Regions from separate parts of the Antiquaquibacter oligotrophicus genome, predicted to be linked through region 2. Evidence: predicted binding sites of a transcription regulator. Region 2 holds the regulator's gene; the other holds the start of a gene.
What was found. Region 2 encodes LexA, which represses DNA repair genes until DNA is damaged. Its sites were predicted from a motif close to TCGAACANNTGTTCGA; they were not measured.
Positions count from the first base shown of each region.

Region 1 (15,530 bases), 1.4 Mb from region 2:
ATTACAGGAATAGCAAAAGTTGCTCGCTCCCCAGAGACTCCCTCCATAGGTACCCGTCGTCCCGTTGCCGCCGTAGGCGATTTCGGCCGCACCACCGAGGAACTGTTTTCCAGCCAGATCTGGAAAGTCGTATCGCACAATCGTGCGCCAGTAGACGTTCTGGTTGCTCTCACGAGTGTTGCCGATGTACGCGGAGTTGGACGTCACTCCGTTCGACTTGTAGGAGTAATACGCCGCGTCGTACTTGTAGATAGTGGGGTCCACAAAGACTGGGTACTCACGATCGGCAGACGCGAGCCACTCCTCATTGGCTGACAAGGTGAGCGACCAACTGCTGCCGGATCCGGAAATCGTGGCCCTCAAGTTCTCCGACGCCGGCTCTCGCTCTCCCTCAATGCCAGACGAATCCCAGACAAGAGGCGCTGGGACGTGGAATTGGACAACACCTTCCGTGTCCACGAAGACAATGCGCCCGTCGGTTTCTGCGCGCATCTCCAATCCGTCCGTACTGACACTCCAGGTCCAGGAGGACTCTCCGCGCTCCGGGGCCTCATTGAGGACGAGCGTTTCTTTCACACCTGCGTCATCGATTTCGTACGTGAGATCCACGCCCTCGAACACCTCTCGGTACGTGACCTCGTTGGAGGGAGGAGCCCTCGGGGTGGTCACGCTCGAGAAGGGACTCGAGGCCGCACCATCGAGTGTGAACTCCACGCGATGGTCATCATTAGAAACGGCGAAAGCACCTTCCTCGTCGGCGAAAGCGCCAAACTCAGGATTCAGCGGGTGCGCGTCTTGCTGGCGAGTCCCGTCAGCAGCCAGCTCAACGTGAGTTTCAATGTTCACCCACTCGCCATCCACCTCGGCGCTGGTCGGAACCGCGCTCACCGCGCTCACATAACTTCCGTCGGCCCCTTCGTACGTCGTGGTGAATTCGTCTCGCTCCACTTCCGTCGCAGTGGAAGGATCAAACTCATCGAGTGATGACTCAAACTCGGCAGGCGGTTTGGTCGAATCGCGCGCGAGCGGCTCCCGGGCTTCGAGCTCTGGAATGAATTCACCCTGGGGCGTCGAGAGTTCAGGCGCCTCCAACGGCGCGGACTCAAGGGGCGGGACGGCAATCGTCGCCTCGGCGGTTTCGGTTGCCTCTGCTGGCGCAATAGGCACTAGCACTCCGAGTGTCAAGGCCAGCGCGGACGAGATGGCGACGGCAGAAAGTGACAGCGAGCGACGCAAGGAAATACCCCCGGGTAGACAACTCTGCAAACCTATAGGTGAGCGCACCTCGTAACCAAATTGAGCTCAACTATTCCGTCGGGACCGTCCATGAGCATCCGATTATCGGGTTATCGTCGACGCGACCGTGGAGGACCAGTAGGGGCGGACGTCGCTCAGCGACGGTGCCCGCGCTGAGGTTTTTTGGTGTGCGCACGCCGGTTCACACCGGTGCAGACGGGCGTGCGGGCGCCAAACCTCAGCGAAGCAGGTCAGCGATCAGGGTTCGCGCGGTCAAGTGCATTCACCGCAGCGGCCGCGTCGGTGTTGTAACCCGGCATCATCCCCCACCAGAGGCTGACGAAGGGCTGGGCGACGAGCGCGTGACCTGTGCGCGTATCAACCAGGGCGAGGCCGGACCACGCTTTACCCACTTCCACGTAGTCGACAGTCAGCATCTCAAGGTCGTGCCACTCGAAGCTGACCGCTGGCGTGGATGTTGCCCGCACGGGGAGAACACGCACCGCGTCTGCGTCGGCCACCACCAAAGCCCTCCGCTTGGGGTACGGCAGGTACAGCGGCAGAGCGATGTCGGTGGCAGCGGGTGTCCAGGACGGTAGGCGCACAGTCACCACGACTGCGTTTGGTTGACTGCGGCGGATGATTCGTCTTTGCGTCCGTGCGTCCGTCCACGACAAGCGCCACACAATGAAGAGGACGGCGAGTGCAGTCCCATACAGGCCGAGGGCCACGGCCGTCCCAACCCGCTGCGAACTGTTGCCCTGGCCCAGAAGGATCGCCATGAAGATCGCGAGCACGAAGGCGATCGCGGGGATCAATACTGGCGCGACGCGGGCAAGGCGCGCCTCGCCCTCGTGCGTCATCCACCGTTCAACCGCTGGGTCTCCGAAACGCGTGAACTTCGGGTATCTCTGGCTCATTGGTTTCCCCACAAGGGCCCTGGAACGCTATCTCGCGCAGAAAGCCGTGCGCTCACGACTCGCCTCCCGCAGCATCCGTGGGCTCTGCGCTCTGCTGCAGCCTCGGCAGGAGGTTATGGAGCGATGCGGCCAGGTTGGCGATCTTTTCAGCGGACGCGGCATAGACCCCGCCCAAACCGCCGCCAGTAACGACGAGTGGGACGCGGACGCTCGTAGCATCATCGAGCAGCGTCTCGAGTTCGACACCGTTGAACGACACGGGGCCGGAGAGGATCTTTCCGTGGCGAAGACCGACGATGCTCCCGGAGGGCAGAACAAGTTCGAGCCGCAGACGCTTGGGATGGCCCCCGAACACACGCACCTCGTCGGCATCCGCAACGACGGTGAGCAAGTTGGGCAGGTCGGCCTGAACGGTTGGGGTGCCCTTCATCTGCGAGATCGCCTGAGCGAGGCCTGGGCTGCTCGCCGCGTTCCAGATGATCGCGTTCGGGAACTCGGCCGCGAGCGCATTCCTACGCTGACGATTCGCGTTGCTGAGGAGCAAGATCAGAGCTAGCGCTACCGCGAGGCCCCCGAGGAGCCACGATGCGGAGGTGAGCAAAGATTCCGACGCGTCGGATGCTCTCACAGCGTTGGAGACAACGAGGGACCCGATGGAGGCGACGGATGTCAGGACGAAGAAGACGCTGAGTACCGTGCGCGCCGAGCTCTTTTGCTCCACTGTTCGCGCCCCCTCAAGTCGTCTCCGTGCGTTCCCGTTCAACCCCTGCAACCCGACGAGCGTAGCCGTATGCACACGCTTGGCGCAGTTCAGGCGCGGGTGAATCTGCGCTTGTTGATCTCATCTGCAACCTGGCGGCCTTCGGCGTCGCGCATTGGGAAAAACTTGCCTCGACGAAGCCAATACAGTTTCGCGCCGGAAAGTGACGCAATCGGGAAATGGTCGGGATCGAAGCTCACATCGAGCACCTGCCAGGATCTCGTAATTCCGGCGTGCTCCCTGACCTCGACATCACGAACTGCATCCCAAGGAATGTGACCGAAGTTCTCCAGCGCGACGCTTCCTGTCCAAAAACTTAAGCCTTGGGAAGACACCGCGACCGAGACAAGGCCAGCTCTGCCGAGGAACCCGTTTCTATCGAATCCAGTCGGCAGCGCGGGAAAAAGGCGATGAAACGCGAGGATGATCTGCTTGTCCTTCCAAATCTCGAAGACGGCGTCGCCCTCGGATACCTCTTCCAGATGTGGACGCCGCTTCCGAGCGTCGGCCCCCACATTCGACTCGGACAGCCAAACAACAAGCGCGAAGGCGCCAAGGATGAGGACGGTGTTGACGGACATGGAAATCGCCAGGCCGGGATCCTCTTTAGAGGTATTTGCGATCCGAACGATCTCGATGAGCGCTCGCCCCACGAGAAAGAGCGCCAGGCCTCCTGCTATCCATTTCCCGTAATTCATATCCCGCCTTCGGGTACCAGCCGAGAAGGTCTCGAGTCGCGTGCACTGGTCACTGTAGGGGACGACCACCCCCCAGCGGTTTACACCTGGTGCAATGTCTGAAGCGCGTCGACGAAGTCCGGAATTCGCCGTTTCGGCAGAGATTGCCGGTCCAGGGCGACCTTGAGGATGCCCTGCTTCGCACCGAAGCCAACCTCGAAGAATGGCTTCCCGATCGCTCGCAGGGTGGAGAACTCGACGCTTCTCATGTCATCCCACCACAAGATCAATGCCGGGTCTCTCTCGCCACGACTGCCTCTCCATAACGAGACCCCTGCTTCATTGACGTTGAGCACGTAGGGGCGGCCGTGCCCCCATGTCACACCCAGAGCTTCGACACTCGACGCAAATTCTCCAACATTTGTCCCGAAGTAGCTGAGTCCGTCGGTTCGTCTCGCGACGCGGCGGACGAGGGTATGCCGCCACATCAGGATCCCTGCCGCCACGAGACTTGCGATAGCAATGAGACCACCGACGACGACTAGCACAGTTGCGAGTGCAGCATCACCCTTGGCAGTCGATTCGCGATACTGCGACGCAACCCGGAGAGCGATGACGGCGGAGCCAGGCACCGCGAGTGCTAACGCGACCAGGAGCCCAGTCCAGCCGAGAGCACGGTCCATCGACTGGGAAGAGATGCGACGATCCACGGCCGTCCTCCTGCCAACATCGCGGTTGAACTAGAACGCGATCCCGTACCCGAGGCCCAGGGCGTAGAGCAGCGCAGTGAGTGACGTCAGCCGCAGCGCGATCACAAGCTCGCCCGGAGTGCGGGCGAAGAGCGTGATGACTGCCGCGGGAACCGCCGCGAGGAGCGCGAAGTAGGCGAGGTAGCTCATCTCGAACACGAGCGAGAAGAACACGGTCGCCGCGAGCGGTGGCACGATGATGAGGAACGCGTACAGGATGCGCGATGCACGGTCGCCGATGAGCACCGCGAGGGTGCGCTTGGAGACCACAGCATCCTTCTCCCGGTCCCTGATGTTGTTGACGAGCAGGGCAGCAGCCGCGATCGCACCGATGGATGCCGCGGCAATCCACGTCTCGAACGGGATGTCGTTCGCCAACACGAACACGGTGCCCGCGGTGGCGACGATTCCGAAGAACAGGAACGCGACGAGCTCACCCAGCGCGAAGTAACCGTAGGGGCGCTTGCCACCCGTGTAGAACCACGCGGCGAGGATCGCGACCGCGCCGACGGCGAGCAACCACCAGTGCTCCGTGCGGATGACGATGAAGACGCCGGCGGCCGCGGCGAGCGCGAAGAAGACGAGCGCGACGGTGAGCACGGTGCGGGGACGAGCGGCACCCGAAGCGGTAAGCCGGGCGGGGCCTACGCGGTCGTCATCCGTTCCCCGAACCCCGTCGGAGTAGTCGTTGGCGTAATTGACACCGATCTGCAGGAAGACGGCCACCGCGAGGCAGGCGGCGGCGAGAATCCAGAAGCCGACCAGGTCGCCCTCCGCGCGGGGGTACACGAACGCGATCGCAGCACCCAGCAGCACGGGCGCGATGGAGAGTGGGAGCGTCAGCAGTCGTGCCGCCGAAATCCAGTCGCCGAGGCTCGCCCGCTTGGCCTTGCGCGCCGAGGGCGGCACAACCTTGGGTTTGCGGGCGCCTGGCTTTTTTGTGCTGCCGGCCTTCTTCGACGGAGCGGGCACGGATGCGGGGTCGATGCGTTGTTGTTTCGGGGAAGCCACGACGAGAATCCTAATAGTGGGCACCTATTCGGGGCCTTCACGGGATGGGCACGACTATTCCGTCAGCTTTCCACAATCGGCGATTTGTATAGAACGTATGTTCTAATGTCGGGTAGAATCGATCCATGACAGCGACGGCTCCCCTCCCCTCCGAGGTTGTTGAGCTGCCGCGCCTCGACGAGCTGTGTTCGGTATCGGATGAGCGCCTCCTCGAGCTCGACTCGGAGGTAACGGCAGCACGCAGGCGAGTGGATGCCGCAAAGCTCGCCATCGTCGCCGAACTGGTCCGTCGTTCCGATCCAGCATTAGGCCACGCCGGTCTCGCGTCCCGGCTCGGCGCACCCACGGCGGAGAAGGCCATCCAAACGCTCGGCGGTGTTTCGCGCACCGAAGCGAAAGAACTGACCGTCGTGGCGACGGCAATCGGCCAGGACTCACCGTGGTTGGCTCCGGTCGACTCCGGCCTAGGGGACGGCTCGCTCTCTGTCGCTACGGCCGCCGCCATCACCTCGGGTCTCGGAGCACCCTCCGCGACGGTTGCTGCCGACGACCTCCTCGACGCCGCACACCAACTCGTCGATATAGCGGGCTCGGCTTCGCCGGAGTCGATGGCGAAGTCCGCGCGCTCTCTTCGCGAAGCACTCGATGTCGCCTCGATCTCCGACCTCGAAGAACATCGCCGTTCTCGCCGATCGCTGACCTGGCACCAGCTTCCCGACGGCATGACAAAGCTGAGCGCTCTGCTGGATCCCGAGTCCGCCGCCGTCATCACGGGTGCCATCGACAGCATCACGTCGCCGCGTCGGGGAGGTCCACGTTTTGTCGACCCCGACGAGGCCGCGCGGGCCGAGACACTCGTCGCCGACCCCCGCACGAATGCGCAGCTCGCCCTCGACACACTCGTGGACATCGTCGAACTCGCCACACGCGCCGCGAACACCGACATCGACCCGAAAACCCTCTTCGGTTCACGCAGCCCCGCCGTGCGCGTGCACGTCACGCTCGAGGATCTGGAGTCGGGCGAAGGCGCGGCATGGTTCGAAGGACAGGGTGTGACAGTGGGCGTCGGCACTGCGCGCAAGCACATCTGCACGAGCGGAGTGATTCCCATCGCCTTCCGCGGCACGCAAGCCGTCGAGGCTGGCGCTACCCGTCGCTTGCACTGCTCGGCCGACCGTGCAGCACTCGCCGCACAGTGGGGCGGATGCGCTGTGCCCGGGTGCGATCGACCCCCGGCCATGACCGAGGTCCACCACATGCAGGCCTGGAACGGACGCAACACCACCCTCAAGAACGGCATCCCGTTGTGCAGGTTCCACCATCACGAGCTCCATGCCAACAAGTGGTGCATTGTCATCGTGGAGAACCCCGACGGCGAGATCGAACACTGGTGGACCCCGCCACCGGATGCGCCGCCCGGAGTAGTGGCCCAGCGCATGGAACCGAAGGTTCCCCTAGTAATCAGGCGTCACCGCGAGAACCCGAGACGAGTGCGGCGACAGTGAGCCGATCGGGCTTGCCCGACGGCAACAACGGCACCCGGTCAACGATCACCACCTCGGTCGGGGCGGCCGCCGCACCCAACTGCTCCGCCACCACTGAGCGCACCTCCTCACGCGTCACCGCCAGCTCACTCACCACCACCGGAGACTCACCCCACACCGGATGCGGGGCCGCCACCACGACCGCCTGCTCCAGCCCGGGCATCCCCCGCACCACAGCCTCCACCGCGGCCAGCGACACCTTCACCCCGCCCGACACAATCACATCGTCGGCACGCCCCGTGATCGTCAGCACACCGTCGACGACCTCACCCGTGTCATCCGTACGGAACCACCGGTCACCGTGCTCGTCACGAAACGCGAGCTCCGTGCGCTCCGGGTCACCCAGGTAACCCTCCGCGAGCATGCTCCCCGCAAGCTCCACCCGACCATCCGAGATGCGCACCCTCGTGTCGCCGATCGCCACCCCGTCGTAAACGCAACCCCCACTCGTTTCGCTCGACCCATAGGTGCGGGTGATCGACACACCCAGCTCATCGGCCCGGGCCGCGAGCGCCGACGGCATCGACTGCCCACCCACAAGCACCCGCTCGAAGCCCCGCAGAGCGTGGACCGCATCGTCCGTGTCGAGCAGACGCGACAGCTGCACCGGCACGAGGGAGACAAAACGTCGCGGATGATCCAACTCACCCGCCGCCGCAACAAAACGCTCGGCGGTGAACCCCGACGGATCCAGAAACACCGGAGCGATTTGCGCGGCCAGCGCCCTCACGAGCACCGCGATACCCGCGATGTAGTGGGCGGGGAGGGCGAGCATCCACTGTCCGGGGCCACCCAGCGCCACCTCCGATGCCGCCGCGTTGGCGAGCAACGCATCCGGGGAGATCGCCACACGTTTCGGCCGACCCGTCGACCCACTCGTCTCAACAACCACCGCAACCTTCTGCGGCACCAGCTCGGGCACATCCACCGCGGAAGACGGATCGGGATGCGGAAGGATGGCCGGCCCACTCCCCGACAACGCGGCCTCCAGCGCCGCAGCCACCCGATGGGGCTCCGCCGGGATGACCTCCAGGGGACGGGTCATCGCACTAGTACTGCCAGGGGAACGGACCCCAGTCGGGTGCGCGCTTCTCGAGGAACGCGTCACGCCCCTCGACGGCCTCATCGGTTCCGTAGGCGAGACGGGTTGCCTCACCCGCGAAAACCTGCTGCCCCATGAGCCCGTCATCCACGAGGTTGAACGCGAACTTCAGCATCCGGATCGCCGTCGGCGACTTGCCGAGGATCGTGGTCGCCCACTCGTACGCGGTCGACTCGAGCTCGGCGTGCGGCACGACACGGTTGATCGCGTTCATCTGGAACGCGCGCTCTGCGTCATACGTTTCGGCGAGGAAGAAGATCTCGCGCGCCACCTTTTGGCCGACCTGCCGCGCCAGGTACGCGCTGCCGTAGCCGGCGTCGAAGGAGCCGACATCGGCATCCGTCTGCTTGAACATGCCGTGCTCACGCGACGCGATCGTCAGGTCGCACACCACGTGCAGCGAGTGCCCGCCACCGGCAGCCCAGCCGGGGACCACGGCGATGACAACCTTGGGCATCGTGCGGATGAGGCGCTGCACCTCAAGGATGTGGAGTCTGCCGACGGCGGCGGTGCCGTCCTCGTACTGGTAACCGTCGCGACCACGGATGCGCTGGTCGCCGCCCGAACAGAACGCCCAACCGCCATCCTTCGGGCTGGGTCCATTGCCGGTGAGCAGCACAACGCCGATGCGCGGGTTCTGACGCGCATCGTCGAGCGCGCGGTACAGCTCATCGACTGTGTGCGGACGGAACGCATTGCGCACCTCGGGCCGGTTGAACGCAACTCGCGCCACACGACCGGTCACATCCTGGTGGTAGGTCAGGTCGGTGAGACCCTCGAACCCTTCGACGTCGCGCCAGAGTTCGGGATCGAACAACTCGGAAACCATGCGCCCAGCCTACGACTCGGGCTCGAGCACGAAAGGACGGGCACGGGCACGGGCACGGGCACGGGCACGAAAGGATCAGACGGGCGCGAAGAAGCCCAGCACCGTGGCGAGCAACCACGGGTTGGAGATGACGCCGATGACCATCGCCGCAATACCCATGCCGCGGCCGAGCCGGAAGATCGTCGCCACGAGTCCCGCGAGCACGGACAACCCCGATGTCACGATCGCTGCCCACGCGAGCGCCGCACCGACATCGAACCCGCCGCTCGAAGCAACCGAGACGCCGATCGCCGTGAGGATGCTCGTGGCCAGGGCGAGAAGGAGCGCGAGGCCACCCAGCACACCGCTACGCGGCGCTGGAGCATCCGGGGCCGGCTCCTCGACGACGGATGCCGGGGCCTCCGCGGGCACCTCGATCGTCTCCACGACGGGGTCGAGGTAGATGGGCACGACCTTGATGGCCGCCCGTTCTGGCTCGCCCGGAATTGTCACGAACCCACCATAACGTGAGGGGTCTTGTCAGACTGGGGTGATGCGTCCCCCACTCGATGAGCTCCTCGACACCACACACGTGGTGTCGCTGCCGCTCGTGTCGCGGTTCCGCGGCATTGACGTGCGCGAGGCGATGCTGCTGGAGGGACCGCACGGGTGGACCGAGTTCTCCCCCTTCACCGAGTACGCCGACCCGGAGGCGGCGGCGTGGCTGGCCGCCGCAATCGACTTCGGGTGGAATGCAGCGCCGCCACTGCTGCGGGACAGCATCCCGGTGAACGCCACGGTGCCCGCGCTCGCGGCCGCCGATGTTCCTGCTACCCTCGCACGATTTGCGGGAACCCGAACGGCAAAGGTGAAGGTCGCCGAACGCGGCCAGACGCTCGACGACGATGTTGCGCGAGTCGCGGCCGTGCGCGCCGCTCTGGGCCCGGAGGGCCGGATCCGCGTCGACGCGAACGGCGCCTGGAATGTCGACGAAGCCGAGCACGCCATCCACGCGCTCGCACCCTACGACCTGGAATATGTCGAACAGCCGTGCGCGACAGTGGAGGAACTCGCCGAGATTCGGCAACGGGTCAGATACATGGGCATCCCGATCGCCGCGGACGAGAGTGTGCGCAAAGCATCCGACCCGCTGGCGGTCGCGCGGGCAGGGGCAGCCGATGTGCTGATCGCGAAAGTGCAACCGCTGGGCGGCGTGCGCCGTGTTCTGTCGCTCGAGGCCGAGGTGGGTTTGCCGATGGTGGTCTCTAGCGGGCTCGAGACATCCGTGGGCATCTCGATGGGGCTGCACCTGGCGGGGGCACTACCGTCGCTCGACTTCGACTGCGGCCTCGGCACCGCGGCACTCCTCGCGGCGGACGTGACGGATGCCCCGCTCCTCCCGCGCGATGGTGCCCTGCCCGTGCGTCGTGTTGTACCGAGCCCCGGGTTGCTGCGTCGTCACGCGGCCACCCAGGACCGCACGCTCTGGTGGCGCGCCCGCCTCGAACGCTGCTGGGAGTTGCTTGAGGCTTAGAGGCCGCTGTAGGCGTGGAGGCCCTTGAAGAAGAGGTTGACGATGGTGAAGTTGAAGAGCACCGCCGTGAATCCGATGATCGCGAGCCACGCGGACCGGGCCCCACGCCAGCCGCGTGTCGCTCGAGCGTGAATGTACCCGGCGAAGATCACCCAGATGATGAAGGTCCACACCTCTTTGGTGTCCCAGCCCCAGTAGCGACCCCACGCACGCTCAGCCCAGATGGCTCCGGCGATGAGGGTGAAGGTCCAGAAAACAAAACCGACGATGTTGAGTCGGTAGGCGAGCGTCTCGAGTTTGTCTGCACTCGGCAGTGTCGACAGGAACTTCGGTCCGCTCGTGCGCCGCGACTTGAGCAGCTGCACGATGGACAAGCCGGCGCCCAGCGCGAAGAAGCCGGTTCCGAGGGTCGCGACGAACACGTGGATGATGAGCCAGGGCGACTGCAGTGCCGGCGGCAGCGGCACAACGGGTACGTAGAAGTTGACCGTTGCGACACCGAGGGCGATGAGGGCGAACCCGGTGATGAAGGTTCCGAGGAACCGCAGGTCCTGCCAGAACTGCACGGCGAGGAAAACGCCAACGATGATCGCGGTGCCCGTGAGGGTGAATTCGTACATGTTGGCCCACGGCACACGCTCGGCGGCGATACCGCGCAGCACGGTGCCGGTGACCTGCAGGGCCCAGGCCAGCGCCGTGAGGGCCATCGCCGCCCGAAGGTAGCGGGGCGCCGCGGGGCGGGCGGGGGCATCCGTCGCCTCGATCACGGCGGTGCCGCCGTACGCGGCTCCCGAGGTGGCCCGCGCGACACGTTCGGACGCGGTCACGGGCGAGATCGCCGAACGTCGCGCGAGGTCGAGTGCGAACATGATGAACGCCACCGTGTAGACGCCCATCGCCGAGTACACGGCGATCGACGAGAAGGACTCCAGGGTCTCGATCACTCGTCCACCTTAAGCCTTTCGTTGTGGCGGTCCGCTAGTTCGCCGACCACCTGTTCCAGTCGGGGGTCGTCACCGCGGGCGAGCCCCGCGTACTGCAGTGCGGTGACGCCGTCCGTGTCGACAACTTTGATCCACACGCGCCTGCGCGCCACGAAGAGACTCGCGATGAGTCCCGCGACGACAAGGGCACTGAACAGCGCAACCCAGAACTGGGAGGGATCGTGGTGGATGTCCAGCGACACGAACCTCGGAATCTCGACGAGTTCGATCGTGCCGAGCCCGTCGGGCAAGTCGGCGACCTGCCCGACGGTGAGGCGGATCGTCGGCTCGGGAGCATCACGCCCCGCGAGCTGGGTCAGGTCATCGACGTCGAGCGCGTACGCGTTGGTGGCACGACCGCCGTCGAGGCCGAGGTCGCCCGCGTACACCTCGAGGCTCATGCTCGGGTCGCGCAGATCGGGGTGACTCGAGCTGAACGTGCCGTTGGCGAGCGGGAACGTCGTCGGGTAGAGGAGCGCCCGGATGCCCAGCTGCTGGTCGAGCCCGTCCGGCACTTTGATGATGCCGAGGCTGAAGAGGTTCTGGTCTTGCGGCAGGAACGCGACGGGCTGGGAGAACACGGCCGTACCGTCGGGGTCGCGCACGACGAGGTGCGGTGCGTAACCGTTGCCGAGCAGGTACGCGGTGGTGCCGGCGATCGAGAGCGGCTCGTTGACTTTGATCTGCCCCTGCTTCGGTTCGCCGCCGCGCTCGGTTGTTGTCACGGTCGCAACGAAGTCGGTCGGCTGCCCGTAGGCGTTGAAGTTGTCCTCTTCGTAGGTCGCCTCGAAGGAGTCCAACTGGATGCGGTACGGGCTGAGCGCCGAATCGGTGAAGAAGCGGCCCGGGTTGAACGAGTCGTAACTGGCGAGCGAGTTGACGAACGCCTGGCCTTCGACGATGACACGCTGACCGGAGTAGCCGAAACCTCCACCGATCCCGACGGCGACAAGCACACCGATGAGGGCGGAGTGGAATACCAGGTTTCCGGTCTCGCGCAGATACCCGCGCTCGGCACTGATGGAGCCGTCGAAACGCTGCACCCGGTAACGCTGCGAGCGGAGCATCCTCTCGGCCTCGTCGAGCGCGAGCCCCGCATCCGTTGTCGTCTCGCGCGAGACGTAAGCGGGCAGCCGGCTGAGGTCTGCTGGGGTCTTGGGCGGCTTCGCGCGCAACGCCTCCAGGTGGTGTTTGGTGCGCGGGATGACACAGCCGATGAGCGACAAGAACAGCAGGAGGTAGATCGCCGAGAACCACACCGAGGTGTAGGTGTTGAAGACCCCGAGGGCGTCGAGCACGTCGGAGAGTTCGGGGTTGGCCGCGCGGTACTGGATGACACCGTTCGGGTCGGAGGACTTTTGCGGCACGAGCGATCCGGGGATCGCGGCGATGGCGAGCAGGAGCAGCAGGAAGAGCGCCGTGCGCATACTGGTCAGCTGGCGCCAGAAGAAACGCACATAGCCGACGAATCCGAGTTTCGGTTGGGTGATCTTGCTGTCGGCGGGGGCGTCAGCGTCGATGTGGTCAGCGTCGATGTGGTCAGAGGGCCGGGAGGAATCCACTGATCATCACCCCCAGGTGCGACATCGCAAGACCCCAGAGTCCGGTCACCATGAGCACACCGATGACGATGAGTAGCGAACCACCCACGATGTTGATCGCCCGAATGTGCTTCTTCACCCACGCCACCGAGTTGGTCACCCAGCCGAGGCCGAGTGCGACCAGCACAAACGGGATGCCGAGCCCGAGGCAGTAGAAGAGCCCGATGATCGCGGCGCGACCGGGGTCGCCCTGGTAACTGGCCAGGGAGGTGACGGCCACGAGGGTCGGCCCGATGCAGGGTGTCCAACCGATCGCGAAGACCGCACCGAGCAGCGGCGCACCCGCGAGGCCTGTCGCCGGCCGCCACGTCGGCTTGAGGGTGCGCTGGAAGAACGTCACCTGCCCGATGAACACGAGCCCCATGAGGATCACGAGCACACCGGCGATGCGCTCGATGAGTCCGCCGTACTGGAGGAAAAACACCCCGACGGTGCTGCCGAGCACAACAACCCCGAGGAAGATGACGCTGAACCCGAGCACAAAAAGCGCGGCACCCAGCACCGTGCGCGAGCGGCGGGCATCCGCGGCATCCGTGATGCCACTCACGTAGCCGAGGTACCCGGGCACGAGCGGCAGCACGCAGGGCGAGAGGAAGGCGAGCAGACCGGCAGCGAGCGCGATCGGCAGGGCGACGAGCAGGCTGCCCTCGCTGACCAGTTCCCCCGGACCCACTAGCGCGTACCTTCGGCGAGCACGGTGTCGATCATGGACGCGAGGATGCCGGGCTCCCGCAGCAACCCGCTGATGCGCGCCGCCACACGGCCCTCCGCGTCCACCACGATCGTGGTCGGCACCGCGTTGGGTGCAACGGAACCGGCGAACGCCAACTGAACACCCGCGGTCTGGGCATCCATGATGCTCGGGTACGGCACACCGAACTCGTCGGCGAAGGTGAGGGCGACATCGGCTGAGTCGCTGATGTTCACACCGACAAACGGCACGTCCGCGTACTCGAGGGACAGGTCGGCAAGGTCGGGGGCTTCCACCCGACACGGCGGGCAGCTCGCGTACCAGAAGTTGACAACGTAGGGGGTACCGGCGAGTTGCTCGCTCGAGATCGTCTCGCCCCGTTCATCCGTGCCCTCGAAGACGATGGGCTCGTCGCGCTGGTCGGCGGGGATCTCCGTGTAGGCACCGTCTCCGGAGATGTAGCCCTGACCGGAACCCTCGGAGTATTGCTGCGCGAGACTGTCGTTGCTCGAACAACCGGCGAGGAGGAGTACGGCCGCCACCGCGGCCACCGCTGCGCGCCTCACACTGCGCCCAGATCGATCGAGTTCTCGAGCAGCTCGCGGGCCGGTTCGCGATAGTCGACCTCGACGAAGCGGTCCCCTTCGCGCTGCAGGGTCGTGATGCTCGAGAGTGTGCAGCGGCGTTTGCGCGGGTCGTGGAACGGAACACGCCCCGCCACGTTGCGCGCAACGGTCACGATGGGCATCTGGTGGCTCACGAGCACCACCTCGCCGGACACCGTTTCGGCCCACGCGTCATCGATGGCCGAGAACATGCGTGTGAGCACACTCCGGTACGACTCGCCCCAACTCGGGCGCATCGGGTTGATGAGGCGCGGCCAGGAGATCGGGTTGCGGAGGCGCTCGCGCATCCGGGTGCCCTCGAACCAGTTGTGGGGTTCGATGATGCGCTCATCCGTCTCGATGGGTAGCTCGAAGAGGTCGGCCCAGGGCTTCGCGGACTCCTGCGTGCGCTGCAGCGGGCTCGCGATGAGGCGGCGGATGTCGCGGCCTTCGAAGCTCGTGGCCGCCACCGCCGCCATCTCGTGGCCGAGGGTGCTCAGGTGGTACCCGGCGATGCGCCCGTACAGGATGCGCTCCGGGTTGTGCACCTCACCGTGGCGGACGAGGTGGATGAGATCGGCGGGCACCCGGTAATTCTACGTTGCGTAGACAACGGGCACCTGAGTGCGGCTTTTCCTCCCGTGAGGTGCCGAGTTCGGTGGGTGTTGAGGGCTGTGCACCCGCCGAAGTCGGCACCTCACGGGGGATGGATCACCCCGCGAGCGGGAAGTTGTCGCGGAACAACCCCGTCGGGTCGTACCGCTTCTTCAGTTCGCGAAGCCGCGTGAGGGTCGCCGGCGGGAACGCGTCTGCGATGCGCTCCGGCCGCTGGTCGGTTTCGAAGCTCAGGTAGAGGCCCTCGAGGTGCGGGTACACCTCGGTGTCCCACGCCTCGTCGAGGCGCTCACGCCCCGTGCCGAGTGCCGTGATGGCGAAGTTCGCATCGCGGTGCGCGTAGGCCGTGGCATCCGGAGCCACATCGGCGACCGCGCCACCCACCGAGCGGATCTGGAAGAAGTACGGAACCCCGCTCCGGATGAACCGCGCCAACGCCGCGGACACCTCCGGCGTGAGGTGCCGCACGAGGCCCGACCGGGCCTTCGGTTCGCCCTGACCCTGCTGGTCGCCCGGCACCGTGTTGCCCATGACGGCCGCGTACGGCTTCAGTTGCACCTCTTGCTGGAGGAGCGGACCGAGGTTCGCGAACGGTTGCAGGCGTTCGATGATCGTGTCCGGGTCGTCGCTGTCGACCACCCCCATGAGCTGGGCCACGATCTGGCTCCCGGTCGAACGGCCGACGAGCAGGAAG
Region 1 covers NZ_CP085036.1:1,819,443-1,834,972, reverse strand. The annotation lists gene LH407_RS09100 (PA14 domain-containing protein) at 1-714, opposite strand, end outside; gene LH407_RS09095 (hypothetical protein) at 1,488-2,099, opposite strand; gene LH407_RS09090 (hypothetical protein) at 2,209-2,877, opposite strand; gene LH407_RS09085 (hypothetical protein) at 2,967-3,614, opposite strand; gene LH407_RS09080 (hypothetical protein) at 3,695-4,303, opposite strand; gene LH407_RS09075 (1,4-dihydroxy-2-naphthoate polyprenyltransferase) at 4,334-5,353, opposite strand; gene LH407_RS09070 (HNH endonuclease signature motif containing protein) at 5,479-6,858, shown strand; gene LH407_RS09065 (AMP-binding protein) at 6,815-7,942, opposite strand; gene LH407_RS09060 (1,4-dihydroxy-2-naphthoyl-CoA synthase) at 7,947-8,828, opposite strand; gene LH407_RS09055 (hypothetical protein) at 8,904-9,320, opposite strand; gene LH407_RS09050 (o-succinylbenzoate synthase) at 9,361-10,341, shown strand; gene ccsB (c-type cytochrome biogenesis protein CcsB) at 10,338-11,237, opposite strand; gene resB (cytochrome c biogenesis protein ResB) at 11,282-12,886, opposite strand; gene LH407_RS09035 (cytochrome c biogenesis CcdA family protein) at 12,864-13,598, opposite strand; gene LH407_RS09030 (TlpA family protein disulfide reductase) at 13,598-14,167, opposite strand; gene LH407_RS09025 (histidine phosphatase family protein) at 14,179-14,808, opposite strand; gene LH407_RS09020 (LLM class flavin-dependent oxidoreductase) at 14,933-15,530, opposite strand, start outside.
Region 1: LH407_RS09070 (HNH endonuclease signature motif containing protein) is a predicted target of LexA. The motif match lies at 5,443-5,458, and genes of this name have one in related genera.

Region 2 (15,530 bases):
GGAATGCCATTGCGGACGAGTTGCAAGCGGCCACGGATGCCCTCGAAGCCCGTCACGCGGCAGCGGGCGTGCACGACGGCGCCGTGCGCGAGCGCGCTGCATCCCTCACTCCGAGCGACTTCTCGCGCGGCGACTACTCCGCGCGGCTGGCAGCGCAGGAGGAGGCTCTGCATCTCCCCTTCCTGCCGACGACGACGATCGGGTCTTTCCCCCAGACCGGCGACATCCGGAAGGCTCGTGCTGCACTCGTGCGGGGCGAACTCAGCCACGATGACTACGTGGAGGCCATGCGTGCCGAGATCCGTCGAGTCGTCGACCTCCAGGAGGAAATCGGCCTCGATGTCATCGTGCACGGCGAGCCCGAACGCAACGACATGGTTCAGTACTTCGCGGAGAATCTGGACGGTTTCGCGGTGACGCAGAACGGCTGGGTGCAATCTTACGGATCGCGCTGTACGCGCCCGTCGATCCTCTGGGGCGACGTCTCACGTCCTGCGCCCATCACTGTCGAGTGGTCGACGTACACCCAAAGCCTCACATACAAGCCCGTGAAGGGCATGCTCACGGGACCGGTAACGATCCTGGCCTGGTCGTTCGTGCGTGATGACCAACCGCTGCGAGAGACAGCGAACCAGGTGGCCCTCGCCTTGCGCGATGAGATCGCGGACCTCGAAGCGGCGGGCATCGGAATCATTCAGGTCGATGAACCGGCGTTGCGTGAGTTGCTCCCCCTCAAGAAGAAGGATCACGACGACTACCTCGACTGGTCGGTCGGTTCGTTCCGGCTCGCGACGGCCGGCGTAGAGGACCGCACTCAGATCCACACTCACCTGTGTTATTCGGAGTTTGGTGTCGTCATCGACGCCATCAACCGTCTCGATGCCGACGTCACGTCGATCGAAGCGGCTCGCTCGAAGATGGAGGTCGTGCCGGACATCAAGCGCAGCGGATTTGGGCGTGGCATCGGACCCGGGGTCTACGACATCCACTCTCCACGAGTGCCCTCGGTCGAGGAAGTCTCCGAACTCATCGAAATCGCCCTCGGTTCCATTCCGGAGCGCCAGGTGTGGGTGAACCCGGATTGTGGTCTCAAGACGCGCGGCTACGACGAAACCGTCCAGTCACTCGCCAACGTTCTCGAGGCCACACGAGCGGCGCGAGCGAAGGCGACCGTCTAGCGGACCTAGGGGTGTGGCGGTGTTACACCGCGCGTAGGACCGCCACAACCTTGCCGAGCACCTCCGCGTGGTCACCCAGAATGGGTTCGAACGCAGAATTTCGGGGGAGAAGCCAGGTGTGTCCGTCGCGCTGGCGGAACACTTTGACCGTTGCTTCGCTGTCGAGCATGGCCGCGACGATATCGCCGTTAGTGGCGTCACTCTGCTGACGCACGACGACCCAATCGCCGTCGCAAATGGCCGCATCGATCATGGAATCACCGACAACCTTGAGCATGAACAGCTCTCCCTTGCCCACGAGCCTGCGGGGGAGGGGGAAAACCTCATCAATTTGCTCGTCTGCCGTGATGGGAATTCCGGCAGCGATCCTGCCGACGAGGGGCACGAGGGCCGCGTCTCCCACCGACGGGGCACCGCTCTCGACAACCGAACCCGTTTCCAGCTCGGGAAGGTCGATGAGTACTTCCATTGCGCGGGGGCGATTCGGGTCGCGCCGGAGGTAGCCACTCAACTCGAGTTGACCGAGTTGATGGGTGACGCTGGAGAGGGATGCGAGGCCGACAGCGTCGCCGATCTCGCGCATGCTCGGCGGATAACCGCGGGTCGCGACGGATCGCTGAATCACGTCAAGGATGGCCATCTGCTTCTCGCTGAGGCTCTTGCGGCGACGGGTGGCTGGTTTTTCGCCGAACTGTTCAGGCGTTGCGTCGGTCACGGTCCCTCATCTCCGCCCCGCGATGGAATGTCGGTGGCTCACTCGAAACTGTATCCAGAACGGATGCTCGAAACAAACACATCTTCGAGTGTGTCGGGGTTATCGCCGCGAGCAGTTCGAAGATGACCTTGATTTTCTCGTAGATCGAAGTTATGTTCGGTACAGACGTTCTACAGACTTCGTATCCGGTACTCCCGGCCGAGTACCGGATACGAAACCCCGTTCGACCGACTCGGGTTTCAGGATGAGGAGCACACGATGAGCACGATGACTTTTCCCTCGATGACGTATTCGGCCTCGGTCCGCCCCGCCCAGCCGCGCTTGCGCATCACTCGACGGGGTCGTCGTGTCCTGTTCGGGATGCTGGTGACGCCGGTGATTGCTGTTGCTCTCGCGTTCGCAATCAATGGGGGCGGTGCCGTTGCCTCTCTCGAAGGGTCTACCGCCTCCTTCGACGTGGTCACTGTCGAGACCGGGGAGTCGCTGTGGCAGGTCGCAGAATCGGTTGCTCCCACCTCCGACCCACGGGAAGTGATTGACGCGATCGTCCGACTCAACCGTCTCGAGTCTGCCGATGTGTATGCCGGCCAACAGTTGACGATTCCGCTCGAGTACGCGGCCCACTGACCGCACCACGACGGATGAGCGGCTGGTTGGTGCGCCCTAAGCTTGTCCGGTGACATCCCTCGACGAACTCCCGATCAGAGACGACCTCCGAGGCAAGAAGCCCTATGGCGCACCTCAAGACCTGGTCCCCGTGCGTCTCAACGTCAATGAGAACACGCATCCGATCCCCGAAGACGTCGCGACCGACATAGTCCGTTCGCTAGCTCGGGCCGTTTTGGGGGCAAACCGGTACCCCGATCGCGAGTTCACAGAACTGCGAACCGCTCTGGCTGACTATCTCGGCCACGGTGTCACCGCCGAGAACATTTGGGCGGCCAATGGGTCGAACGAGGTCTTACAGCACGTGCTCCAGGCCTTCGGTGGGCCGGGACGCCGTGTGCTCGGTTTCCCTCCCACCTACTCGATGCACTCGATCATCGCGGGAGGAACGGGCACGACGTGGGTCACCGGCGAGCGTGGTCCCGATTACGTCCTGACCGAAGCAGACGTGGTGGGTGCGATTAGACAGACGCGCCCAGATGTGGTGTTCCTGTGCTCACCCAACAACCCGACGGGCACACCCCTCGATATCGACGTGATCGCGGCCGCATACGACGCCACCGACGGCATCGTTCTCGTCGACGAGGCGTACGCGGAGTTCGCAAGCGGCCCGTCCGCCCTCACCCTTCTCGAGGGGCGTCCGCGTCTCTTGGTGAGCCGCACGATGAGCAAGGCGTTCGCATTCGCTGGGATCCGTCTCGGATATTTAGCCGCCGACCCGGCGGTGATCGATGCGTTGAGACTCGTCCGTCTTCCGTATCACCTCTCCGCGCTGACCCAGGCCGCAGCGGTGGCGGCCCTCGCTCACGCCGATGAGATGCTCGCCATGGTCGACGAGATCATTGTGCAGCGCGACCGGATGATCGAAGCCCTCCCGGCGCTCGGCTACGAGCCCTTGCCGAGCGCTGCGAACTTCGTCCTGTTCGGCGGGGTGGCAGATCCTCACGCGCTGTTCACCAAGCTCTATGCCGAGGGAGTCCTCATTCGGGATGTAGGAATCCCCGGGCACTTGCGTGTCACCGCAGGAACTGAGGCAGAGACCTCCATTTTTCTCGACACCTTGGCGCGATTGAGCGGCCGCTGAGCCTGCAACGCTTCTCACTAGGATTGAGGTCATGAGTTCCCGCGAGGCATCCCTGAGTCGTCAGACGAGTGAATCGACTATCGAGCTCTCGTTGAATCTCGACGGCACGGGCAAGTCGACGATCAACTCGAGTGTTCCGTTCTTCGACCACCTTTTGACCGCTTTCGCTCGTCACTCGTTGGTCGATCTCACTGTCGAGGCATCTGGTGACACGCACATCGACGTCCACCACACCGTGGAGGACATCGGGATCACGCTCGGCACGGCCATTCGCCAGGCACTGGGCGACAAGTCCGGCATCTCGCGTTTCGGCGACGCTCTCGTACCCCTCGATGAGGCGCTGGTTCAGGCAGTCGTTGACGTGTCCGGTCGTCCCTACCTCGTTCACACGGGGGAGCCACCCGGTTTCGAGCACCACCTCATCGGTGGTCACTTCACCGGTTCGATGGTTCGTCACGTCTTCGAGGCGATCGCCTTCAACGCAGGGCTCACCGTTCACGTGACGGTGCTGGGCGGTCGTGACCCGCACCACATCGCCGAGGCCGAATTCAAGGCCTTCGCTCGGGCGTTCCGGTTCGCGGTCGCCCGTGACGATCGGGTGCTCGGCATCCCCTCGACGAAGGGTGCGCTCTGACGGTGGCCGTCTCACCGTCTGTCGTTCTCTTCGATTACGGCTCTGGAAATGTGCACTCGGCCGCCAAGGCGCTCGAGCTCGCCGGCGCGCGCGTCGAACTGACCGCGGATCGCGGTCGGGCGATCGCGGCGGATGGATTGTTGGTTCCCGGTGTCGGGGCGTTCTCAGCAGTCATGCAGGGGTTGCGTGCTGCCGGCGGTGAATCGGTGATCGAACGCCGCCTGGCTGGCGGTCGCCCCGTACTCGGGATTTGTGTCGGGATGCAGGTGCTTTTCTCCGAAGGGGTCGAGCGCGGCGTCGACACCGAGGGCCTGGGGGAGTGGCCGGGCACCGTACGTGAGCTCGACGCGCCCGTGTTGCCCCACATGGGGTGGAACACGGTCTCGGCGCCCGAGGCGTCGACTCTCTTCCGCGGGATTCGCGATGAGCGCTTCTACTTTGTACACTCCTACGCGGCCCAGGAGTGGACGCTCGAGACGAACGCCCCGTTCCCGCCTCCCGTTCTCACGTGGGCCGAACACGGCTCGCGCTTTCTCGCGGCCGTGGAGAACGGTCCACTGTCGGCCACCCAGTTCCACCCCGAAAAGTCGGGCGACGCCGGGATCCGACTCCTGACGAACTGGCTGGAAACCTTGTGAGCGAATTCAACACCACCCCTGCACTCGTATTGCTCCCGGCCGTCGATGTCGCAGGAGGAAAAGCTGTGCGGCTCACTCAGGGCGAGGCCGGCTCGGAAACGAACTACGGCGACCCTGTTGACGCGGCACAGGAGTGGGTGGACCAAGGAGCCGAGTGGATCCACCTCGTCGACCTCGACGCGGCGTTCGGGCGCGGCAACAACCACGCCATCATCCGGAAGGTCATCAAGTCGACGCCGCGTCGCGTCAACATCGAACTGTCCGGCGGTATCCGGGATGACGCGAGCCTCGAGGCCGCGCTCGCGACGGGCGCCAAGCGCATCAACCTCGGCACGGCCGCGCTCGAGAACCCCGAGTGGGCCGCTCACGTCATCGCCGAGTTTGGCGAGGCGATCGCTGTCGGCCTGGACGTCCGCGGAACGACTCTCGCTGCACGCGGGTGGACGCAGGAGGGCGGAGACCTGTGGGCGGTCATGGACCGCCTCGAGGATGCCGGCTGTGCTCGCTACGTCGTGACGGACGTCACCAAGGACGGCACACTGCAGGGGCCCAACATCCAGCTTCTCGAGCAGGTGATGGACCGCACAGACCGGCCCGTCATCGCGTCCGGCGGTGTCGCGACTCTCGACGACCTGGCCGCGCTCCGTGACCTCGTACCCCAGGGGCTTGAGGGAGCGATCGTCGGGAAGGCCCTCTACGCGAAAGCTTTCACGCTCGCCGAGGCTCTCGACGTCGCCTCTGCGTGACCATGTCCGGTTCCGACAGTGCCGGTGTTCCCTGGGAGGGACGGCACATCGAGACCCCCGTCGCGGCAGCCGACGACGGCTCCGCACCACCTCGCCTCATCGAGGCGCTGCGCCGCTTCCGCGCAGGCGAGCTCGGCCAGGCAGAGGTAGTCGATGCGCTGCGCGAGTCGCGGTTGCTCGTACCGCTCGTGGCTGAGCTGGGAGAGTCGGGCACAACCGAAACCGGTCTTCAGGTCGACAAGTCTCAGGAGCTTTCGCTCGTTCGCGTCGCCGGACCCGATGGTCGCACGGTCCAACCCGCCTTCACGTCCATGTCCGCTATGGCGGCGTGGAATCCGAAGGCGCGCCCCGTGCCGGCCGCAGCCCCCCGGGTGGCGTTGTCCGCCATCGGCGACGGAGCAGAACTCGTGGTGCTCGACCCCACGAGTGACTCGGAGTTCGTCGTGCGGCGACCCGCGCTGTGGGCCATGGCAGAGTCCGCTCCGTGGATCCCCAGCTACCTTGACCCCGCCGTTCTCGACACGTTCCTCGAGTCCGCGTCACACGAGGATGCGGTGCGGGAACTCTACGTTGCTCCCGGCGATCCGGATGCCCGGCTCCGCGGTCCGGAACTCCTCGTGCACCTCGTCCTCGACGACGGACTGGATCGCGAGCGGCTCGATGCGATCCTCGCCCGGCTGCGCTCGCGCTGGACGCAGAGCGAGGTCATCGCCACACGCGTCGATTCCCTCGCCGTGCGTGTTGTCGCCTCAGTGTGACCGGGCGGCCTCGCCTCTAGACCACTGAGCCGGTGAACTTCTCGCCGGGACCGGCGCCCGGAGCATCGGGGATCGCGGAGGCTTCGCGGAACGCGAGCTGCAGCGACCGGAGTCCGTCACGGAGCGGCCGGGCGTGACTGTCTGAGATCTCCGGTGCGGCGGCCGTGACCAGACCCGCGAGCGAGGTGATGATCTTGCGCGCCTCGTCGAGGTCGATGTCGGCAGCGGCGTCCTCGGTGTCACCGAGCCCCAGCTTGACCGCGGCCGCACTCATGAGGTGTACGGCGACGGTGTTGATGAGCTCAACGGCGGGAACCTCCGAGATATCGCGGATTTCGTCCTGAGCGTCGTCCATGGGGCATCCTTCTGCTATTGTTGTGCAGGCTTCGGGCACGTCTCGGAGCTGACGAAGTGGAGATTCTCCCACCTGATAGCCGCCTCTTTAGGTTATCGGGTAGTTGCACCCCGTTCGAACGGCAACGTTCGAGCAGCGTAAGGGTGCGTGATGCGCATGTCGCATTTCAGGAATTTCCTCTTGTCGTGGCAACCGCCACACCACACCGACATAACAGAGGAGTCCCGCATCAGCGATCCCCGTACCAACGACCGAATCCGCGTTCCCGAGGTTCGTCTCGTCGGCCCCAATGGTGAGCAGGTTGGAGTTGTCCGCATCGAGGACGCTCTCCGTCTGGCTCAGGAGGCCGACCTGGATTTGGTTGAGGTTGCTCCCAATTCCAAGCCTCCCGTCGCCAAGATCATGGATTACGGCAAGTTCAAGTACGAAGAGGCCCAGAAGGCCAAGGAAGCGCGACGCAACCAGGCGAACACGATCCTCAAGGAGGTTCGTTTCCGCCTCAAGATCGACAAGCACGATTACGAGACGAAGCGCAAGCGCGCGGAGGGCTTCCTCCAGGCGGGTGACAAGGTCAAGGCCATGATCCTGTTCCGCGGACGCGAGCAGTCGCGCCCCGAGCAGGGTGTGCGTCTGCTGCAGCGTTTCGCCGAGGATGTCGCGGAGTTCGGTTCGGTCGAATCGACCCCCACCATCGATGGACGAAACATGGTGATGGTAATCGGCCCCCACAAGACCAAGGCGGCCGCCAAGGCCGAGGCCGAGGCTCGCAAGTCCGCGAGCAAGGCCCGGACGGCACCGTCAGATGAAGCAGCGGAGTCACCGGCTGCTGACGAAGAACCAACGGAAAAGGAAGACAAGGATGCCTAAGCAGAAGACGCACTCCGGTGCGAAGAAGCGCTTCAAGCTCACCGGTAGCGGCAAGGTCATGAAGCAAGGGGCTGGCATGCGCCACAACCTCGAGGTCAAGAGCGGCAAGAAGAAGCGTGACCTCAACGCGGAGCAGGTTCTCGCTCCGGCAGACGCCAAGGTCATCAAGAAGCTTCTCGGTAAGTAAGGGTCAGGTCACAGAACAATGGCAAGAGTCAAGAGGGCGGTCAACGCCCAGAAGAAGCGTCGCGTTATCCTCGATCGCGCCTCCGGTTACCGCGGACAGCGTTCGCGCCTTTACCGTAAGGCCAAGGAGCAGGTCACGCACTCGCTCGTCTACGCGTACCGTGACCGTCGTGCGCGCAAGGGTGACTTCCGTCGCCTGTGGATCCAGCGCATCAACGCGGCCGCCCGCGCGAACGGCCTCACCTACAACCGTTTCATCCAGGGCCTCGGTCTCGCGGGTGTCGAGGTGGATCGCCGCATCCTCGCCGACCTCGCTGTAACCGAGCCGGCGACGTTCGCCGCGCTCGTGGCAACGGCGAAGGCGGCGCTGCCGTCGGACGTCAACGCCCCGAAGGTCGCTTAGTCACCGCGAGTTCAGCGAGCCGAAAGGCTGCACGCAGGACGCCACAATAGGCTGTCGACATGATCGACAACCCGCGCTCACCCCGCGTGCGCGCTGTGGCGAAACTCGCAAAGAGAGAAGCCCGGTCTGAGACCGGGCTTTTTCTCGTTGAGGGTCCTCAAGCGGTGGCGGAAGCTTTCGCGTTCCGCCCGGAACTTCTGGTCGACCTCTTCGCGACCCCCACCGCGTGGGAGAAACACAGCGGGCTCGCCGCGTCGGCCCAGAGCGCGGGCGTCGAGGTGGAGTTCGTGAGCGAGCACGTCTTGGACGCCATGGCCGACACTGTGACCCCCCAGGGCATCATTGCGGTGAGCAGGCAGTTCCTCCGTTCGGTGGATGACATCCTCGCGGAAGGGCCGCGTCTGATTGCGCTGCTCGAGGAGGTTCGCGACCCCGGGAACGCTGGGACGATCATCCGTTCGGCGGATGCAGCCGGTGCGGATGCCGTGATCCTCACCGGTCGCAGTGTCGATGTGTACAACCCGAAGGTCGTGCGTGCGACCACTGGCTCTCTCTTCCACATGCCGCTCGCGCGAGGGTCGGACCTCGAGTCGGTCGTCGATCGAGTGCGGGCGAGTGGGCTCACCGTCATCGCGGCCGACGTCAAGGGTGAGGACCTCCTCCGCGCCCGCACGGAGGGTGCACTGTCCGCGCCCACGGCATGGCTTTTCGGCAATGAGGCGCGGGGTCTGACTGACGAGCACTTCTCTCTGGCTGACCGGGCGATTCGAGTCCCGATTTACGGCCACGCCGAGTCGATGAACCTCGCCACGGCGGCCGCGGTCTGCCTTTATGAGAGCGCCTTCGCGCAACGCAGCCGGTAGTCGTCCCAGTTGACCCCCGTTTGGGGGTGTGATTTTCTTGAGGGATGAAAGCGCTTGTCGTCCTCGATCGAGTCAACAAGCACTTCGGCGAGTTGCATGTTCTGAAGGACATCTCAGCAACGGTCGGACGGGGCGAGGTCGTGGTGGTGGTGGGCCCGAGCGGTTCCGGAAAATCCACCCTCTGCAGGACGATCAACCGCCTCGAGACCATCGACAGCGGAACCATCACCATTGACGGTGAACCATTGCCCGCGGAGGGCTCAGAGCTGGCGAGACTGCGGTCCGACGTCGGCATGGTGTTCCAATCCTTCAACCTCTTTGCTCACAAAACCGTCCTGCAGAACGTCACCCTCGGACAAACCGTTGTCCGTCGCAGATCGACTCGCGAGGCAACCGAGCGCGCGATGGAACTCCTCGAGCGCGTGGGGGTCGCCGACCAAGCAGCGAAGATGCCTGTTCAGCTCTCGGGTGGGCAACAGCAGAGAGTCGCCATCGCGCGGGCGCTTGCGATGGACCCGAAGATCATGCTCTTCGATGAGCCGACGTCGGCGCTCGACCCCGAGATGATCGCCGAGGTGCTCGACGTGATGGTCGGCCTCGCCGAGGAGGGAATGACCATGGTGGTCGTCACCCACGAGATGGGTTTCGCCCGACGTGCCGCCGACCGCGTGCTCTTTATGGCGGACGGCGAAATCGTCGAAGAGGCAGCTCCCGATTCCTTCTTCACCAACCCCACGACTCCGAGAGCGAAGGACTTCCTCTCGAAAGTACTTGCCCACTAACCGGTGGGTGGGACGGCACAGCGAACAGGAGGAACCATGAGGCTCACACAAGGCCTAATGATCTCTGCGATGGCGGCGGTAGGAGTTCTCGGACTCGCCGGATGCGTCGACTCAGGAGCCCCAACAGGGGAGGAGAGCGCAGCACCGGAGACTGTCGAGTTCGAGGCGGGCACAACCATGGCCGCGCTGAATGAGGCGGGCGCGATCACGATCGGGACGAAGTTCGACCAACCTCTCTTCGGACAGGTGGACGCCAGCGGGGATCCACAGGGATTCGATGTCGAGATCGGCAAGCTCATCGCGTCGAAACTCGGTATCCCCGAGAGCGGCATCACCTGGACCGAAACCGTGTCGTCGAACCGGGAGCCCTTCATCCAATCGGGTGAGGTCGACATCGTTGTTGCGACGTACACGATCAACGACGAACGCAAGGAGGTCATCTCCTTCGCCGGTCCGTACTACAACGCAGGACAGGACATCCTCGTTCTCGCTGGCAACCCCGACAACATCACCGGACCCGAGGATCTCGAAGGCAAGCCGGTGTGTACCGTCGCCGGTTCTACGTCGGAGGCCAACATCTCCGAGTACACCGACCAGGTCACGTCACTCGCGGGTTACGCGGATTGCCTTCCCCTCGTCAGCTCTGGACAGGTGGCTGCCCTGACGACCGACAACGTGATCCTCGCTGGTCTCGCCGATGGCAGCGGTGGAGAGTTCGAGGTCGTCGGCAACCCCTTCACCGAGGAGCCGTACGGAATCGGTCTCGCCCTCGAGGACACCGAATTCCGCATGTTCATCAACGACGTTCTTGAGGAGGCCTTCGAGGACGGCACGTGGGCTGACGCGTGGGAGAAGACCGCAGGAACGGTTCTCCCGCTGCCCGACCCACCCACGGTGGACCGGTACTGAGACACGGATGCCCGCCCGCTCGTTGTCGGGCGGGCATCCGTTCCCTTCCTCACCTACCACGCGCACCAACCCGCCCGCCCGCCTGAGAGGAGTCAGCCGTGGACGCCATCGTCGAGAACTTCCCGGCTTTCGTCGGCGGGTTCCTCATGACCGTGCGTCTGCTGGTGATCTCGGGCTTGGGTGCGCTCGTCATCGGCACCCTGGTCGCGGCCATGCGAATCTCACCGATTCCGGCGCTGCGCGGATTCGTCACGACCTACACCGAGATCGTGCGCAACACCCCGCTGACGCTCGTACTGTTCTTCTGCGCGTTTGTGCTGCCGAGCCTGGGGCTCCGACTCGATTTCGTTGCCTTTGCTCTCATCGGACTGACGGTGTACACCTCACCCTTTGTTGCCGAGGCCCTGCGCTCCGGGATCAACGGGGTGCCGGTGGGGCAAGCCGAAGCGGCACGGGCGCTCGGGCTGAGATTTGGCCAGACGGTGGGTCTTGTCGTGTTACCGCAAGCGATCCGGATGGTGATCCCGCCGCTCATCAACGTGCTCATCGCCCTCACGAAGAACACCTCAGTGGCGGCCGGTTTTTCGGTACTGGAGCTCGTGGCGGTGTCCCGCCAGGTCATCCAGTTCAACGGCAACGCGACGATCCCGATCCTGATCGCGGTGGCCGTCTTTTATCTGCTCATCACGATTCCGCTCGGTCTCATCGCGGGCCGCCTCGAGCGCAGGGTGGTGATGGGTCGATGAGCGTGCTCTACGACGTCCCGGGGCCGCGCGCGCGGCGGCTGTCCTTGATCCTCTCGATCGTGGCTGGGCTCGTGATCCTGGCGGGGCTGATCTGGATGGTCGTGTTCCTCGCGTCACCTCGGGTCAACGCGGGCGGAGTGGAACAGCCGGGCATCCTCGATCCCAGTCGCTGGGACATCCTGCGTGACCTCGCCTTCTGGCGGCGCGTCGGGGTGGGTCTCACGGCCACCCTGCAGATGGCGGCGGTCGCTGGTGTCCTCGCCCTCGTCATCGGAACACTGCTCTCGCTGGCACGCACAGCACGCTCTGCGTTCATTCGAGTACCTGCCGTGGTGCTCGTGGAGTTCTTCCGGGGGATGCCTGTCCTCCTGATGATGTTGTTCATCCTCTTGGTGTTCTCCTCTGGCGCCTACTGGGCGGGAGTTGGAGCGTTGGCGCTCTACAACGGAGCGGTGATCGGCGAGGCGCTGCGTGCCGGAATCGCGTCGCTGCCGCGCGGGCAACGTGAGTCGGGACTCGCGATCGGCCTGACACCGCTCCAGGTGAGATTCACGATCGAGTTTCCGCAGGCGTTCCGCCAGATGCTGCCGATCATCATCGCCCAGCTTGTTGTACTCCTGAAGGACACGTCGCTGGCCTTCATCATCGGGTACCAGGAACTCCTCAACATCGTCCTTCGCCAAGGACCGACGACCTTTGGAAGTCGCTACCTCTTTACGTTCTTTTTTGTGGTGTGGGCGATCTACCTCGCCGTCAATCTCACTCTGTCCTGGATCGCGCGCCTGGTGGCTCGCCGCACAAGCGCTGGTGGAGTCGCTGCGCGCCGCGCTCGCCGTACGGCACGAGTGCTCGCGCAACTCGGTGGGGCCGGTATGGAGGGTGCTCGACTGGATGACCCGCCTGAGGGCGACTCCTCCGGCCACTAAACTCGACACTTGTGTCAGACCCCACCATCATCTCCGAGAGCTCGGTCGCGGCTGCGACGGATGCCGCACTCGCGGCCTTCGCGGAGGCATCGACCATCGCAGAGCTCCACGCAGCCCGGGCAGCGCACTCGGGCGAGTCGTCGCCGATCGCACGCCTCAACGGTTCGCTGAAAACTCTCGCCCCCGAGGACCGCGCGGCCGCGGGCAAACTCGTGGGAGGAGCGCGTGCTCGAATCGGGCAGGCGCTCGCCGCTCGTGAGGTCGAGCTGGCAGCGGCCGAGGAATCGGCGCGACTCGCGTCGGAGACAGTGGATGTCACCGCTCTCGCCCTCCGTTGGCGTCCGGGGGCGCGTCATCCGCTGAGCCTGCTCATGGAGCACATGTCGGACATCTTCGTCGGTATGGGGTGGGAGGTCGCGGAGGGCCCGGAGCTCGAGAACGAGTGGTTCAACTTCGATTCGCTCAACTTCGATGAGGACCACCCTGCCCGTGCCATGCAGGACACGTTCTTCGTGGACCCCGTGGAGCGCCATCTTGTGCTGCGCACGCACACCAGTCCCGTCCAGGTGCGGTCCCTGCTCGACCGCGAACTTCCCGTGTACGTGGTCGCTCCGGGGCGCGTCTTCCGAACCGATGAACTCGACGCCACCCACACGCCCGTGTTCCACCAGATCGAGGGAATCGCCATCGATAAGGGACTCACGATGGGCCACTTGCGGGGCACCCTCGAACACCTCGCGCGCGCCATGTTCGGCGAGGAGGCACGCATTCGTTTGCGTCCCAACTATTTCCCCTTCACCGAGCCGAGCGCCGAGCTCGACGTCTGGCAACCGAACGCCAAGGGCGGCGCCCGCTGGGTCGAATGGGGCGGCTGCGGAATGGTCAACCCCAACGTGCTGCGCGCGGCTGGCATCGACCCCGAGGTCTACCAGGGCTTCGCGTTCGGAATGGGGATCGAGCGCACGCTCCAGTTCCGCAACGACATGAATGACATGCGCGACATGGTCGAGGGCGACATCCGCTTCTCTCAGCAGTTCGGGATGGTGGTCTGATGCGAGTACCCCTCAGTTGGCTCCGCGAGTTCGTGGATGTGCCGGCGGATGCCACACCCGAGGACGTCCACGCGGCTCTCGTGCGTGTCGGGCTCGAGGAGGAGGACATCCACTCGTTCGAGGTCACGGGACCCGTCGTTGTCGGACAAGTCATCTCGGCCGAGCCCGAACCGCAGAGCAACGGCAAGACGATCAACTGGTGTCAGGTCGATGTCGGTGAGGCGGAGCCGCGCGGCATCGTCTGTGGTGCCCACAACTTCGCGCCGGGTGACAAGGTTGTTGTGTCGCTCCCCGGTGCCGTGCTGCCTGGTCCGTTCCCCATCTCGGCGCGCAAGACCTACGGGCACGTGTCCGACGGAATGATTGCCTCGGCGCGGGAGCTCGGCCTCGGCGACGAGCACTCGGGCATTCTGCGTCTTGCCGAACTGGGGCTCGACCCCGAGCCTGGCACCGACGCCATTGCTCTTCTCGGTCTCGATGATGTCGCAGTCGAGGTCAATGTCACACCCGACCGCGGATACGCATTCTCGGTTCGCGGGATCGCCCGTGAGTACTCCAACTCCACGGGTGCGACCTTCCGGGACCCTCTACTGGATCCGGCTCTGAGCGCCGCCGCCGACGAGCGTCGCGCTGCGACGGGGTTCGCCGTCACGATCTCCGACGATGCGCCCGTTCGTGGTCGCCAGGGCTGCACGGTGTTCACGGCTGCCGTCGTGCGCGGCGTCGACCCCTCCGTTCCCACGCCGCCGTGGATGGTGTCGCGATTGACGCTGGCGGGCATCCGTTCGATCTCGCTCATCGTGGACATCTCCAACTACGTCATGCTCGAGCTCGGCCAGCCGTCGCATGCCTACGACTTGGCGAAGATTTCGGGCGGACTCGTAGTTCGACGCGCCCGCGCGGGGGAGACGCTCGTCACCCTCGACGGCAAGACACGAAACCTCGACCCCGAGGACCTCGTGGTTGCAGACCAGTCCGTCGCGGTCGGGCTCGCCGGGGTCATGGGCGGATTGGACTCCGAAATCTCGGACTCCACCACAGACATCCTCGTTGAGGCGGCCATCTGGGAGCCGGTCACGATCTCGCGCTCGGTGCGTCGACACAAACTCCCCAGTGAAGCCGCCAAACGATACGAGCGAGGGGTGGATCCCGCGGCGTCAGCAGCTGCGGTGGCACGCGTGATTACGCTCGTGCAGCAACTCGCGGGGGGAACGATCGACCTCGCCGGCTTTTACACCGATTCGTCGACGCCGCCGGAGCCGATTGAGCTGCCCGACGGATTCGCCGAATCGATCATGGGAGTTGCGTATTCCGCAGACGAGGTGACTGACTCCCTCACTGCAATCGGTGCGACCGTCGAGCCTGCGTCCGACGGATGGCTCGTGACACCGCCGACGTGGCGCCCCGACCTCACGGACCGGTGGACCCTCGTGGAGGAGGTCGCCCGTATCGTCGGGTACGACCGCATCCCCGCTATCCTGCCGGTGGCACCTCCCGGCCGTGGACTCAGTCGATCGCAGCGACTGCGGCGGATCGCAGCTCAGGCTCTCGCCGCGGGTGGCGCAACGGAAGTGCTCAGCTACCCGTTTGTCGCCGCGTCGTTCAACGATCTCTTCGGATCTCCCGTAGCGGGTGGCGTGGCCGCGATCCGTCTGGCGAACCCTCTCGATCCGGATGCCGCGTGGTTGCGCACGTCGCTCATTCCGGGACTCATCGGAGTGGCTCGGCGCAATCTCTCGCGCGGACTCACCGACCTCGCCCTCTTCGAGGTGGGAACGGTTTTCCGTCCCGAGCCGGGTGTGGAGTACGGCAGTGATGCGCTTCCGCGCGGTGGCGCCCTTCCGGCAGAAGCAGAGCTCGCCGAGCTTCGTGCAAGCATCCCGCCGCAGCCGTGGAGTATCGGGGCCCTGTTCGTGGGCGATGCCGTGCGAAAGCAGCCCGGGCAACCGGCCGTGGCGAGCGGGCTAGCGGATGCTCTCGGTGCCGCTCATCAGATCGCGACAACGCTCTCGGCCGACCTCG
Region 2 covers NZ_CP085036.1:308,412-323,941, reverse strand. The annotation lists gene metE (5-methyltetrahydropteroyltriglutamate--homocysteine S-methyltransferase) at 1-1,178, shown strand, start outside; gene lexA (transcriptional repressor LexA) at 1,201-1,893, opposite strand; gene LH407_RS01600 (LysM peptidoglycan-binding domain-containing protein) at 2,152-2,520, shown strand; gene LH407_RS01595 (histidinol-phosphate transaminase) at 2,570-3,643, shown strand; gene hisB (imidazoleglycerol-phosphate dehydratase HisB) at 3,675-4,277, shown strand; gene hisH (imidazole glycerol phosphate synthase subunit HisH) at 4,274-4,915, shown strand; gene priA (bifunctional 1-(5-phosphoribosyl)-5-((5-phosphoribosylamino)methylideneamino)imidazole-4-carboxamide isomerase/phosphoribosylanthranilate isomerase PriA) at 4,912-5,661, shown strand; gene LH407_RS01575 (SseB family protein) at 5,664-6,419, shown strand; gene LH407_RS01570 (DUF1844 domain-containing protein) at 6,436-6,774, opposite strand; gene infC (translation initiation factor IF-3) at 6,931-7,641, shown strand; gene rpmI (50S ribosomal protein L35) at 7,634-7,828, shown strand; gene rplT (50S ribosomal protein L20) at 7,847-8,230, shown strand; gene LH407_RS01550 (TrmH family RNA methyltransferase) at 8,290-9,093, shown strand; gene LH407_RS01545 (amino acid ABC transporter ATP-binding protein) at 9,138-9,875, shown strand; gene LH407_RS01540 (glutamate ABC transporter substrate-binding protein) at 9,945-10,784, shown strand; gene LH407_RS01535 (amino acid ABC transporter permease) at 10,883-11,530, shown strand; gene LH407_RS01530 (amino acid ABC transporter permease) at 11,527-12,456, shown strand; gene pheS (phenylalanine--tRNA ligase subunit alpha) at 12,468-13,508, shown strand; gene pheT (phenylalanine--tRNA ligase subunit beta) at 13,508-15,530, shown strand, end outside.